Regions from separate parts of the Paenibacillus sp. SAFN-117 genome, predicted to be linked through region 2. Evidence: riboswitches for the same ligand, from Rfam matches in the RefSeq annotation. Region 2 holds a riboswitch; each other region holds the start of a gene.

Region 1 (4,689 bases), on a different contig from region 2:
GGAAATCATTCGGTAAAGCTTAGTTTACCTTAGCTTGCCAATGCATTATACATCCTTGTCTTCCGGGAGAAATTTTGTGAACATTAAGTGACATCTTTCATTGTAAGCCTTTAGCGCTTATAATGGAAGTGCTTATTATTTATATATGATTATACCTATCATGCATAAGGAAATAACTATCCAGGAGGGTTTGAAGTGGAAAATCTCGATGCTTTCGCTGTCGTCGTGGAACAAAAGAGCTTGAATCGCGCTTCCTCCGTGCTGAATATTTCTCAACCCGCCCTTTCCCGTAAAATCATGAAGCTGGAAACCGAGCTCGGCGTCCATCTGTTCGAACGCAAAGGCAAGCGGCTGGAGTTGACCCGGGCAGGTCAAATTTGCTACGAAACCGCCGTGGAGATGCGGCGGCTGCAAAGAGAGATGCGGCATACCTTGAACCAGTTCCGGTCCGGTCATGAAGCGGTCAGCCTGACGGTCGGCGCCAGCTTGACGACTCTCCAGTCCACCCTTCCGGATCTGATCTCCTTCTATACAAAGGACTTTCCGCATACGGACATCAAAGCATTAACCGGAAAAACTCACGAAGTGGTCACGATGGTGAAAGAACAGAAGGTCGATATCGGATTGGTCGCATCGCGAACGGAGAGCCCGGGGCTTACCTGCCTTCCTTTGTTCGACGACCATCTTTGTCTCGTGCTGCCCGCAGGCCATCCTTATCTGCATCTGAAGACGATCACGATGAGGGAGATTCATGACCTGCCGATGATTCTTTTTTCCAAAGGAACTTGGTACCGGGTCCTGATGGATGAATTATTCCATCACTACGCGGTTTTTCCAAATGTGAAAATGGAGATTGACTCTTTCGAAGCGATCATCCGCCTTTTGTCTACAATCCAGGCCGCAACGCTGCTGCCCAAATCTTATCTGCACCGGCAGCTGCTGGAGAATAACGAGCTGACCGTACGTTCGATTCCCGAGCTGGAGGAGAAGAAAAGAACGACCTCTCTCCTGTTTACAACGGACGCGCCGCAGGATCCCGTCATCCGCTCCTTTATCGATCTTGCCAGGGAATTCTTCACACGGGAAAGACCCGCTCGGAGCGATTTCCAATAGCCGGACAGCTACGGTTAGTTCTGCAGCGCTGCCCGGTTCTCGCCGAAAATATTTGCCTGCTAGGCTCATTCTCTCCATAATCGGGAGCCAACAAACAACCGGCCTGCAGGGGATGATGCCGGCGAATGATTTGAAGCAGGCTATTTATTTATAAGCTGATCTTTCGAATGACTCAATCTGCTCATTGGTGCCGATAACTACCATAATATCATTGGATTCTACGATGTCATCGGCGGTAGGAGCGATTACCATTCCGCTCTTCTTGTTAATAGCCACTATACTGCAGCCATAGGTCGCTCTAAGATCAAGCTGCTTTAAGGTCTGGCCGGACATCTTGGACGGAACCGACAATTCCGCGAGCGTGTATTCCTCAGAGAGCTCGATATAATCGAGCAGATTAGGCGACACCAACTGGTGAGCAACTCTTGCCCCCATATCCCTCTCGGGGAAGATGATCCGGTCCACTCCAATCCGCTCCAGCACTTTACCGTGCAAATCGGAGAGAGCCTTGGCCACCACCTTCTTGATCCCGAGGTCCTTCAGCACAATGGCTGTCAGAATGCTGGCCTGTATATCATCGCCTATCGCCACGACCGCACAATCGAAATTTCGGATGCCCAGCGACCTGAGCATATCTTCATCCGTAGAATCGGCTTCAACGGTATAGGTCAGCTCTCCGCTCATTTCATTAACGATTTCCTCGCACTTGTCGATCCCCAGTACCTCGTATCCCAGTTTCACCAGCTCTTTAGCCAAGCTGGATCCGAATCGGCCCAGTCCGATTACCACATACTGATTTCCTTCCATGGTTTCAAGCTCCTATCCAATCGTAATTTTGCCTTCCGGGTACCGGAACAATTCTTTCTCTTTCTTCGGATTTAGTGCATAGGCTAATGTTAGAGGTCCAAGCCGGCCAAGAAACATTAGAAAGGAAATGATGATTTTTCCGATCGTCGACAGCTCCGGAGTCAACCCCATAGACAATCCAACCGTACCGAAGGCTGAAGTAACTTCGAACAGGATCATCAGGAATTGATGGTTCTCCGTAGTAGACAACACCATGGCCGAAATGATAACGATAACCAGGGCGAACAATGTTAGCGTAATGGCTTTATAAATCCGGTCCTTGGCCAGCCGATGGCGAAACATGACGATATCGTCCTTGCCTCGGACCATCGCTATCATGGCCCCGATCAGGATAGCGAAGGTCGTTGTCTTGATACCTCCCCCGGTCGAACCGGGCGAAGCCCCGATGAACATTAGAATAATCAGGAAGAATTGAGTGGCCTGTCTGAACGAGCCGACATCGAGCGTGCTCACTCCCCCCGAGCGCGGTGAAACCGCGTGGAAGAAGGAGGCTAACACCTTACTTCCTCCATTAAGAGGCCCGAGAGTAGCCGGATTGGTAAATTCGAAGGTGAAGATGACCACCGCCCCTCCGACAATAAGAACCGCCGATGTGAACAGAACTACTTTCGTATGCAGCAGAAGCCTCTTCCGCTTCTTATATTCCATCAAATCGGACATCACGATAAATCCGATTCCGCCCAGAATAATCAGGGCCATAGCTATAATGCTGACGATCGGGTCGTTCGTAAACAACGCTAGCCCGCTGAATCGGCCGCTGACTCCTCCGAATAAATCGAAGCCGGCATTATTAAACAATGAAATGGCATGAAACATTCCGAAGTAGACAGCTTCCGCGAACGGAAAATCAACGGACCAGCGCAAAGTAAGCAGGACGAAGGCCACGAACTCTATACTCAGCGAGTAAATAATGATTTTGCGGATGAGGCGGACGATTCCTTCCATGCTGTTCTGATTGAGCGCCTCTTGAAGAATAAGCCGCTCACGGAGCGATATTCTTTTCTTGAGCACCAGGGCAAAAAGCGTCGACATCGTCATAAAGCCCAGGCCGCCAATCTGGATAAGCAGCATAATGACCATCTGGCCGAAGACGGAATAAGTCGTCGCCGTATCCACAACTACGAGCCCCGTCAGACACATGGCTGAAGTAGCCGTGAACAATGCATCCACGAAGGGCACGGAACGGCCGTCAACCGACGCCATCGGAGTCGTCAGCAGGATGGTTCCTATCAGTATAATGATGATAAATCCGGAAGCCAAAATTTGCGGCGGATGCATTTTCGTAAACAATCGTTTCAGCAACGTTCATTCTCCTCTGGAAACAAAAAAAGCACTGGAAAACCAATGCTTTAGGCGTATGGTATCCTGACAGCAAGCCTACGAGGTTAGCTGACGGATTCGGGTGTGCAGGCACCCTATTTGCATTGGAACTAGCAAAATTCACCCCAGTTAAATGGTTCCCCCGCTTTCTAAAAGAAATTCGGCTTCTATTTAATTGATAACGATTATATCCTGCTTTTGGTCGGTATACAAAGTCTGTATTTTAGGAAAAAATCATGCTGTAAGGAAGTATTCGGGCAAAATGGTCAGGCAATGCAAGATTTCATTTTATTTTCACGCGATTTCCTTGCCTTGCATTGAATAAGACGAGTCGTTTCTTGAAGCTTATCAAGCGGTTTCCGTATTTTCGATAACGGTGAAGAGACACGGCCCAAGCAGAGGTAATCACTGGAAACAGGCCGTTATCTATGGTACTTTGGAATGAAGAAGATTATTGCGGAGGAGAATGCCCGTGGTTCCACACAGAATAAACCGTCCTCTTATTTGGCTGGCCATTATCGGCATAGTGTTATACTTCGGCGTCATCCTGATCAACCTGCTTCCCGGCGTTAACGGCGTAGAGGAAGAATTGTCAGGGCCGAAGGTGACTGAAGAGCAAGCGGCCGACCTGGCCCGGCAATTCGTCCACACCAAACAACCGGACTACACCCCTAACAAGATCAACATTATTTATCAGTCGGACAAAGGCTTGAGCGGTTATTTGCAAAAAGCGAAGCTGACCGAGGAATACAGCACCCGGTATGGAGACAATTACCCTCTCGATTATTGGGAAGTTCAAATGTTCGATTCGAGAAATCGTCTGAATTGGATCATTTTTGTCGGATTGAATGAACCCAAGGTGACGGCATGGAATCAGAAGCAAGCGGCCCCTGCCTCCTCAGGCTCTCAAGAAAGCCGCCGCTTGCTGGCCGAAAGCTTCCTGGCCGAGAACGGATATGATCCGGCGGATTTGCAGCTGATGCAAGGGTCCCGAAGCAGCCTGCTCATGTACGAAAGTGCCAAGGAGAGCATCGGCGAATCCAGGCTGCAGCTCGGAGTGGCCGTAAGAGGAGAGGAAGTGGTAGGCTTCGTTCCTTCCTTCTCGGTTCCGGAAAGCTTCCGCCAATGGCTTGCCGGGCAGGAGCGGTCTGCCGGCCTGATGTCTTATATCGGACTGGGCGGCATGTTTCTTTTGAGTATTGCGGCCTTGATCCTCGTTATTATTAACCGGAAGAAGGTCCGGTTCTCGCGGGGAATCCTCTTTGCTCTTATTTTCGCCGGGCTATACGGCCTTCACACGATAAATAGCTGGCCGGGAGCAAGCACACAAATTCCTCCGGAGGATGCCGCTATCTTCAACGTAATCTATATTGTGTTTACCTTTCTAAT
Region 2 (4,689 bases):
TTAAACTGGTCGGCCTCGGGGAAAAAATGGACGATCTGGAGCCGTTCGATTCCGAACAGTTCGTGCATGCCTTATTCGCCGGCTTAATCACGGAAGAAACTGTAGAGGAAGAAACCCAAGCTTGAACATGGACTTGGAAATCGCCGTTCCCAATAAGGGGCGGCGATTTTTTTTAGCCTATATCTTTCACCTACAGTATAGCTGTAGTTTTTCAGGTTGTTGAAAACATTGAATAGCCAAATGGCCTGATTATGAAGGGCCCGCCTTTGCAACCGGATTCTATATGTTCCGTATAATAAGGTAACCAAGTAATGGGAGACGGAAAGGGGGAGGCGAGATGTTCTACAGAGGCCGGGTTCGTCCAAGCAGGCCCGCATCTTTACTTGGCATGATTGTCGGAATTGTTTTCGTGATTATCGGATTTACGATGGTTATGCCTACGGGGGGAATATTTGGAGTGCTGTGGACGGTCATTGCGATAGCCATTACCGGGTACCACGGTTATAATTTGTTTTCCAGCCAGGGAGCCGCGGAATGGGAAGTGGATGTCAGACCGGACAGGCCGCTGAACCGCAGTATGGAGGAAGCAAGCGTTGATTTTGAAGAAAAGCTGAGGAAGCTGGAGAGATTGCGGAGAGAAGGGCTGATCACCGAAGAGGAGTTCAAGCAGAAGCGCGATGAGGTTATGCGCGATAAATGGTAAAGATGATTTGAAGGACCGTTGAAACGGTCCTATTTTTAAATAAATGTATAAGTTATACTTTACCTGTTCTTGTATTTCATTGGTGAACGCGCCTGTCCAAAGGACAGTGATAGCCGCTTATCCTTTCGCCAGGAATATTAGGATCTGCGTTTCATCCTCGATATGCTCCGTTAGGAGCTTTTTTTAATTCTGGGGCTCCCCGCTAAGTACCCGGAATAAGCTTCGAAGTGGTTTTTACAGGGCTCCATGGATGTCCGTTTCCATTTTGCTTGTCTTGTCATATTCTATCATATTCATGCACGGTAATCGCTGTAAAGCATAGAAGAGGCCATAAGGAGGAGATCTGATGTCCGCAGGGGTGACCGTATGGTTTACCGGACTATCGGGAGCGGGCAAAACTACGCTATGCGGGCTTGTAAAAGCCGGATTGATTGCTGCGGGTGCCCGGGTCGAGGTTCTGGATGGAGATGACGTGCGCAGGCATCTGGCTCCGGATTTAGGCTTTTCCAGAGAGGATCGGATGAAAAATATAGAGAGAGCGGCGTTCGTCGCCCGGCTTCTATCTCGAAACGGAGTGATTGTGCTGGCTTCTTTCATCACTCCTTATCAGTCTATGCGAAATTACTTGCGGCAAGAGCTTGACCCCTATATTGAAGTTTATGTCCGCTGTTCGTTGAAGGAATGCATCCGCAGAGATGTTAAAGGGCTTTACCGCAAGGCGCTGAGGGGGGAGGTGCCTCGATTTACCGGCATTTCGGATGAATATGAGGAGCCGGTAAATCCGGATGTCACAGTGGATACCGAACAATGCAGCAAGGAGGAAGGGGCACGGCTGATCCTGGATTTTTTGAGGAGACGGTCCTTTATATAACAGTTCTCTCCGGCATCGATATGTAATCGGAAATAAAGGCGGCAAGCCGCTTGGAACGGGAGGAGGACAGGATGGAAGAGAAGGAAAAGCCAATTTTGCTATACATGCATATTCCCAAAACAGCCGGGACGACCATGTATACTATTCTGCTAAACCAGTACAGGGCCGAGGAACTGTTAACCTTTTATTATCAATGGGATGATTATGTCCGGGCTGCAAGTCAATTGCCGGACATGATTAGGGGTTCCCATTCGCAGGTGAAATGTATATTTGGACATTTTTTTTTCGGTCTTCATGCCTATATTCCGAAGCCGGCGATTTATGCCACCATGCTCAGAGAACCGGTGGAGCAGGTGCTTTCCTTGTACTATTATATTAGAAGGGTCCCTGAGCATCCGCTGCATTCGCAAGTCGTTCAAATGAGCCTGGAGGATTATTTAACGAACAATAAGACCTATTTCGCCAGTTGGAATCCGCAAGCATCCCAGCTCGCCAACCCCTTTATACCCGATTTGGATAAGGCTATAACCCATCTGGACACTTTCTATGCGTTTGTTGGAATTACGGAAATGTTTAACGAAAGCCTGTTTCTGATGAATCGTTTATTCGATTGGAAGCAGTCTTCTTACCAATACTGGAACGTCACGGAGAAGAGACCGCAGCAGCAAAATATCCCGCCGGAGCTTATCCAATTGATTCGCGAAAAAACGAAATTGGACGGCGGGCTATATCATTATGCAAAGCTTCGGCTGGAGCAGAAGCTGGCGGCCTTGACTCCGGAGGAAATGAAGGAACTGCAAATTTTCAAGGAACAATTGGAGAATAGGAAAAAGACCTAATAATACCAATAGATCCATAAAATTCACATTTATAGATATGTGGAAAATATTTCACGGTATGCATAATTACGTGATGTGTAGCGCATACATTACCGTTTGCCAAATTCTGTGGATGTTCATTCCAATACGAGTATGGTAGCCTCCTTAATGCCAAAACTTATCGGTTATGAAAGATAAGTACGGGGGATGTTTTTTGCGGAAAAAGCTTATATCGTCTTCCGCTTGGGGTGAAGCGTCGACAGACGCGGGGTTGTATCCTCAATCCTAACCCGACAGCTAACCTCGTCGGCAGTACTTAAAGGAGAACCTTGTCTATGAATCGATTGATTTCCAAAGTCCCGTTCCGAATCATTGCCGTGATCACCGTTGCTATCAGTTTGGCTACGACCGTATCCGCCGCCTCCCTGAAATGGAACGAAACCGAAGCCCATGGAACGGATCCTCGGGAGATGAAGTTCGCACAGTGGGTTAAAGCGCCGCAGCCTGTTCCTGCGGGGCAGCAGGCGGATCAACCGCAGGGGGATGCTTTAGCGGCTGCAGCACCCGAAGCGCCGGCTCAGGAGGAAGCTCCGCCCGTTCAGCAGAGTTCGCCCGCTCCCGCTGTCCATGCCCAGCCTTTGGCCGCATCCACTCCTAAAGCCAAAGCGGACAAACCGAAGCAGGAGGAGAGCAAATCGGCTCCGGCGATGCGCGCTGTACCGGTGAAAGCAAACGTCATCGTTACTCCGACCGGGCAAACCTTAACATATAAGAAAGCAATTCCTGCGGTAGCGTCTGCCTATACGGCATCGGCCGAGGAAAACGGAGGCTACGCAGGACGTGATTATTTCGGAAATCCTCTGCAGGTCGGTAGTATTGCAGTGGATCCTGCCGTCATCCCGCTGGGGTCGAAGGTCTTTATTACCGGCTATTCCTATGACGGGCTTCCGGCAGGAGGAATGGTAGCTACAGCTACCGATATAGGCGGTGCGATCAAAGGAAACCGGGTGGATGTTTTCGTTCCCGATTCCCGGCAGCAGGCGATGAAATTCGGCAAACAAAATGTGCAAATCTACATTCTGGATTAAGTAAACAGCAGCCGGAGTCCCTCTTCTTCCGGCTGCTGTTTCTATAGCTCCTGTACATATCATTCAAACGATTGGTTAACCGATGGAAAACCCGCACTATTTGCTCTTGGACATGTTCAGCAGCTGGGGAATCGTAACAAGCTCATAACCGTCCGCCTGCAGCTTCTCGATAATTCCGGGAAGGGCCTCGATAGTTCCCGATAGGTTCTGGCCGTCGCCTCCTGCGGAATGCTGAAGGATAATGGCTCCCGCATGCGCATGATTGAGAATATTGGCGGAAACCTGCTTCGCGTCAAGCCCTTTCCAATCCAACGAATCTACATCCCAATTGACGATCAGAAATTGATTCTTAATCGCCCATTGAAGCTGTTCTTCATTTATCGCTCCGTAAGGAGGGCGTATATATTTCGGTTCATAGCCGATCAGACGGCTGAGAATGTTCTGGGTCCGATTGATTTGCTGTTCAAAGACGGTGACCGGCAGCTTGGGAAAATTCGGGTGATTGTAGGAGTGGTTTCCTATGACATGCCCTTCCTTAGCAATTCGTTTCACGACTGCCGGATTGGCCTCCGCCCGATAGCCGACCAGAAAGAAGGTGGCTTTGACATTGTACTTCTTTAGAACATCCAATACTTGCGGAGTGAATCTTTGGTCCGGTCCGTCGTCGAAGGTCAGAGCGACCTTCTTTCCTTTGGAAGAGCCCTTGAGCCGAAAGGAATCGGGATATTTAGCCCTTAACTCGGACAAGGTCAGTTGAGATGACGTGCCCGAGGATTGTCGGGTCGTTTTATTCCCGGCCGCGACCTCACCGGACTGCTTGGGCAAAGGCTTGGGCTTGCTTAATTTAGCTTTCTCCTTATGCTTGTCCGGCTCAGACGGTTGAGGAGCCTGCGCTGCAGGAACGGGAGGCTGCTCCCGGACAGACGGCGATGCTTTCGGTTCAGCCGGTGAACGGTTCTCCTTGCCGCCGGTTGAAGGCTTCGGCGGTTCTGTTGCGGGCGGAGCGGGATCTGCCGGTTTCTCCGGAACGGGAGAGGCTGCGGGCAGTTTAGGAAGAACGGCCTGCTCTTGTGTCCGTTCAGAGTTCTGTTCGACTTTGGACATGAGCGAATCCGTCGTATCCGGTCCGAATGGCTGCGAGCTGTTATCTTTTTCCCTGCCGATACCGCATCCGTAAACAACGATGAGCAGCAAGCTGAGTGCAATTAG
Region 3 (4,689 bases), on a different contig from region 2:
CTTCAACGGGATGTACGGGCGTGTCCATCTGCACCGGGTCGCGCTGTCCAATCAAAGAGGGGAAACCGAATTTCAGACGATAGGGGATGGCGGGACAAGCATCCAATTTTTAGGAATTGAAGCTATCAACGAGCCGACAAAGTTCAAAGTCAAGCAAGGATTGCTCACCGACTTCCTTCCCAGCCTTAAAGCGGACGTGATTAAAATCGATGTAGACGGGGCGGAGCCGTTGATTATGGATAGCGTCTTTGAAGTGATCGACCACAATCCTTCCATCATCATTCTAATGGAGTATTTGCCGGTTATATGGCGCGGAGGCACCCCGGGTCCGATTCTGCAGAAATTTGTCCAACGCGGATTCCGGTTTCATATTTTGTTCAGAGATGGACAGGTGGTGCCTACCGATGCAGCGGGATTGGAGGCGCATCAAGACCCTGATCAACTGGACTTGCTGATTGTCCGCTGAAGCTGCGCCTGTATCCAGGAGCAGTAACCACATTTTAAGAGATGGGAACGGAGCAAGCGGCAAGCAAGTGTCATCGTTTTACTTATCAGCTCCCTGCAGTGCACACTTGCATAGCTGGGCCCAAACCATAAATTAAGCCGAAACTAATAAAAATCGTAAGAAGGTATCCTTCTTACGATTTTTTGCGCTTATGGACAGAAGAGCGGTCATTTCGCTTTCTCAATGATAAGCCCTATCGAGGTAGTGACATATTGCGCCAACAGCAGTCTTAAGTGCGGATTTGAATGGGGGGGAACATCAATATGGCGGTCTATCGGGCCGGTGCCTACCGAATAATCGACTTCTATGGAATGTCCTTGTGCGCGCAGCGTATGGACCATCCATTCGATGTCCTTAAGGCGGAAGAGGACCGTAGGGCCTTCTTCCAGCGTCTGGTCGTTGGAGGAAAGGTTGAATTCGGTCGTATGAATGGCAACTCCCCCGGGCTTCAGGCAGTTCATTTGGTTCAAGATAAACTGCTTGCCCAGCGCAATCGATCCACAGTGCTCGAAGGAGCAGGAGGACCAGGTAAAATCGAATTGGTTAAATAAATGCGGAGGAATCGCATTCATATTGACCACTTCAAAGGTAACCCGCTGACGAAATAATTCAGGATCGCATAACCCTCTTTCATTCAAATCCTGAATACCTGCGGCATGCATGTTGGATTGCGCCCAGCCCTGTACGGAGGCGGAGGGAGCATCCAGATCGGTGGCCGTGATATAGCAGCCTCTGGAAGCAAATAAGGAGGCGAGCGGCTCTTTGCCGACACCAAATCCCAATCCTCTTCTGCCGGGGCCTAGCATTCCCCGTTCCAACAACCCTTGATAGATATAACAGTATTCCCACAGCTTTCGATGATACTGCAGAGGCTCCTTCAAGGCGAGGCAAGCTTCCTGTAGCCAGACGGACTCGAAGTCCTGTTGTTTGCACACCTGTGAAATCAACATTGAACGGATCGCTCCTTCTGCGAAGAGGATTTGAAAATAGTCCAAATGCAGTGATGTTTCTATGGTATGCGTATCTTCGGAAGGAAGGCACGGCACAGGGCCAGAGCAGCAGAGTCTTTCCATATTTTACTCGTTTAACCGGCTATTAAAATATGCTAGACTTTAACCGCCGAAACTTCAATAAATTTTCTTGAAGTGCGGGGGACGGTATGTGCCGACAATTGGGCTTGCTCGGCACTTGGGGTGAGTCGCTTATATTAGCGTAGGGATACTTCCTTTTCTCCCGAATCCGACAACTAACTCCGCAGGCAGCGAAAAGGAGCTCAGTATGAAACGATTGGTTAAAACAACAGTAATAGCGTTTACATTAAGTGTGTCTTTGGCCAGTTTGTCTTCTCCGGCTTTCGCCGCATCCTATCAGGTTCAGGATAATGATAGTTTATGGACAATCTCCGAGAAGAATCAGCTATCCTTGGAGGCCGTTATCAATGCCAACATGGGAGTGGATATGTATAACCTGCAAAGCGGCCAGACGATTACGCTTCCAGTATCTACGGAGCATTCTTATGCCGTGCAGAAGGGGGATTCCTTCTGGACAATAGCGCAGAAATTAAATATTCCTCTAGACTTGTTAATGGCGGCCAATTCTCAATATGATCCCTATAATTTATATCCGGGGCTTGTGCTGGAATTGCCGGAAGGCTACACGAATTCGAACCACTCGGTAGCTGCCTTAAGTGCGAGTCCGGAGTCTGCTCCGGCGCCTGCGAGCAATGCGCAAACGATAACGACGCCGACGGGCGAAACCTATACTTACAGCAAAGTTATACAGGCTTCCGCTACCGCTTATTCCGCCTCGCATGAAGAGAACGGATGGGGGCCTGTCGATTACTACGGTAATCCTCTGAAACTGGGAACGATAGCCGTAGATCCGGCAGTCATTCCTATGAATTCTACCGTTTATATTACCGGTTATAACAGTCAGGGGCTTCCTGTCGGAGGAATGATCGGCAAGGCAACCGACCAGGGCGGAGCGATTAAGGGCGACCGGATTGACATCTTTATGCCGGGCAGCCGTTCAACTGCAAGCCAATTCGGCATTCAGAACGTAACCGTTTATGTATTGAACTAAAGATACGGCATCCTAATGATTTGCATAAACGATCAGTCTCGTAATAGGCGAGGCTGATTTTTTTTTCAATGAACATGGGCGGGATCAAACCAACCTGCGGGCTCAAGCATACTTTGTAATTATCCGGGTGTAAGCCTGCAGGGAGGTGCAAGATGGGGATAGAGCTGATCGGAATCCATTGGGTGTATGTAGGGTTTGTCGTCATGATTATCGGCTGCATGATCATGAGAAGGGATACATCGCTTGTATGTATAGCCGGAATCTTTCTGCTCGGCTGGTTGGCTACATCGTCCTTAAGCCAATCTGTAAGCGGAATCTTCAACAGCTTTATCTATGCGATCACAGAGCTGTTGAATACGATACTGATTATTTCGATTATCGTGTCCATGGGCCGGGTGTTAACGAGAACGGGAATTAATGAAACGATGGTGTCCCCCTTTATCCGACTGATGAGAAGTCCCGGCCTAGCCTATTGGACAGTCGGATTGGTCATGCTGGTTATTTCCTTCTTCTTCTGGCCGTCTCCCGCCGTGGCGCTCATCGGGGCCGTGCTGCTGCCGGCTGCGGTTCGGGTCGGTCTGCCGCCGCTCGGTGTTGCCATCGCAATGAATTTGTTCGGCCACGGCATAGCCTTATCGGGGGACTTCGTCATTCAGGGGGCTCCCAAGCTGACGGCCGACGCTGCGGGTATACCGGTCTCCGAGGTTGTCCAGGCCAGCATTCCGTTAGTTCTGGTCATGGGAACGGTGACGACTGTAGCTGCCTTCTGGCTGATGCGCCGGGAGATGGCAGCCGGGAAGCTTACTCTCGCTACCGGAGCGGTCCGCAAGGGGGAAGCCAGAGCGGAAGGAGGAGAGGACCCCCTGGCCGCTGCCCTGCCGGACAAAGCCAAAAAAATTATGGCCGTCATCATTCCACTGTTATTTGTTGGCGACTTGGCAGCCATGTATTTCTTCAAGCTGCAGGGAGGGGAGGCAACGGCTCTGGTCGGGGGAACCTCAGTGGTCATTCTGATCACCATCACCCTGCTTGCTCATCGCAACCGGGGACTGGAGAGAACGACACAGTATCTGGTGGAAGGCCTGCAGTTCGGCTTCAGGGTATTCGGGCCCGTCATTCCGATCGCCGCTTTCTTCTATCTGGGGGATTCGGCCTTCTTCAATTTATTCGGCAGTGTTCTGCCTGAGGGGTCTCAAGGCATCGTCAATGATTTGGGGCTCGCTCTCGCCAATACGGTTCCGGTTAACAAGGAGGTGGGCGCCGTTACCCTTACGACCGTCGGCGCCATTACCGGATTGGATGGCTCCGGATTTTCGGGAATCTCGTTGGCCGGCTCCATCGCCCAATTATTCGGTACGGCCATCGGCTCCGGGATCGCTACATTGACTGCGCTGGGTCAAATTGCCGGAATTTGGGTCGGAGGAGGAACCTTGATTCCCTGGGCATTGATTCCCGCCGCGGCGATCTGCGGGGTAGATCCTTTCGAGATGGTTCGCCGCAATGTACGGCCGGTTGTGATCGGCTTGGTCGTGACGACCATTGTCGCTATGTTCCTGATCTAAATTTTCCCGAACGCCAAAGATGGCACTCCTTATGTCTAAACGTGAACGGCTAACGCTGCACGCCCGGTTCGGACCTTGTTCATCGTGCTGTAGCCGACTTTTCACATGAAGCTTGCCGAGCTGATCGTTCCAAGCAGCCTCTGGCGCAAAGCATGCCAAGACTGCGCAAATCCAAACCGGGCGTAACGTATCCGTTCGCCCGGTTTTTAAGGAAGTGCCTTCTATAGATCGGCCCCGTTCTGATGATTCGTTGCCGAACAATGATTAATTATATTTAGGCAGCCAGTCGCCATGGGCTTCGATCAAGTCATCGCACAAGGAGACAATATCATCGATGGAGAGCTCTGCCGATGTATGCGGGTCCAGCATGGCGGCGTGATAAATATGCTCTCTCTTGCGGGTGATCGCCGCTTCGATGGTCAATAACTGGGTGTTTATGTTCGTCCGGTTCAGTGCGGCTAGCTGCGGAGGCAAATCTCCTACATAGGTCGGCGTGACGCCGCTTGCGTCTACGAGGCAAGGAACCTCAACGCAGGCCTC

The links. A riboswitch is a leader RNA that binds a small molecule or an ion and turns the genes downstream of it on or off. The one in region 2 is predicted to bind cyclic di-AMP.
Region 1: it holds a riboswitch for cyclic di-AMP, as region 2 does, so the genes downstream of both, ACTHRH_RS09860 (TrkH family potassium uptake protein) here and ACTHRH_RS15210 (3D domain-containing protein) in region 2, are expected to answer to the same signal.
Region 3: it holds a riboswitch for cyclic di-AMP, as region 2 does, so the genes downstream of both, ACTHRH_RS07765 (LysM peptidoglycan-binding domain-containing protein) here and ACTHRH_RS15210 (3D domain-containing protein) in region 2, are expected to answer to the same signal.

The regions. Positions count from the first base shown of each region.
Region 1 covers NZ_JBQCLK010000012.1:57,513-62,201, forward strand. The annotation lists gene ACTHRH_RS09850 (LysR family transcriptional regulator) at 196-1,113, shown strand; gene ACTHRH_RS09855 (potassium channel family protein) at 1,258-1,920, opposite strand; gene ACTHRH_RS09860 (TrkH family potassium uptake protein) at 1,933-3,258, opposite strand; cyclic di-AMP (ydaO/yuaA leader) riboswitch at 3,341-3,476, opposite strand; gene ACTHRH_RS09865 (CPBP family intramembrane glutamic endopeptidase) at 3,773-4,689, shown strand, end outside.
Region 2 covers NZ_JBQCLK010000022.1:15,280-19,968, reverse strand. The annotation lists gene ftsY (signal recognition particle-docking protein FtsY) at 1-125, shown strand, start outside; gene ACTHRH_RS15225 (SHOCT domain-containing protein) at 338-703, shown strand; gene cysC (adenylyl-sulfate kinase) at 1,050-1,574, shown strand; gene ACTHRH_RS15215 (hypothetical protein) at 1,646-2,413, shown strand; cyclic di-AMP (ydaO/yuaA leader) riboswitch at 2,552-2,719, shown strand; gene ACTHRH_RS15210 (3D domain-containing protein) at 2,728-3,480, shown strand; gene ACTHRH_RS15205 (polysaccharide deacetylase family protein) at 3,577-4,689, opposite strand, start outside.
Region 3 covers NZ_JBQCLK010000009.1:26,269-30,957, forward strand. The annotation lists gene ACTHRH_RS07755 (FkbM family methyltransferase) at 1-466, shown strand, start outside; gene ACTHRH_RS07760 (SAM-dependent methyltransferase) at 673-1,455, opposite strand; cyclic di-AMP (ydaO/yuaA leader) riboswitch at 1,613-1,781, shown strand; gene ACTHRH_RS07765 (LysM peptidoglycan-binding domain-containing protein) at 1,784-2,587, shown strand; gene ACTHRH_RS07770 (hypothetical protein) at 2,740-4,149, shown strand; gene ACTHRH_RS07775 (alpha-glucosidase/alpha-galactosidase) at 4,414-4,689, opposite strand, start outside.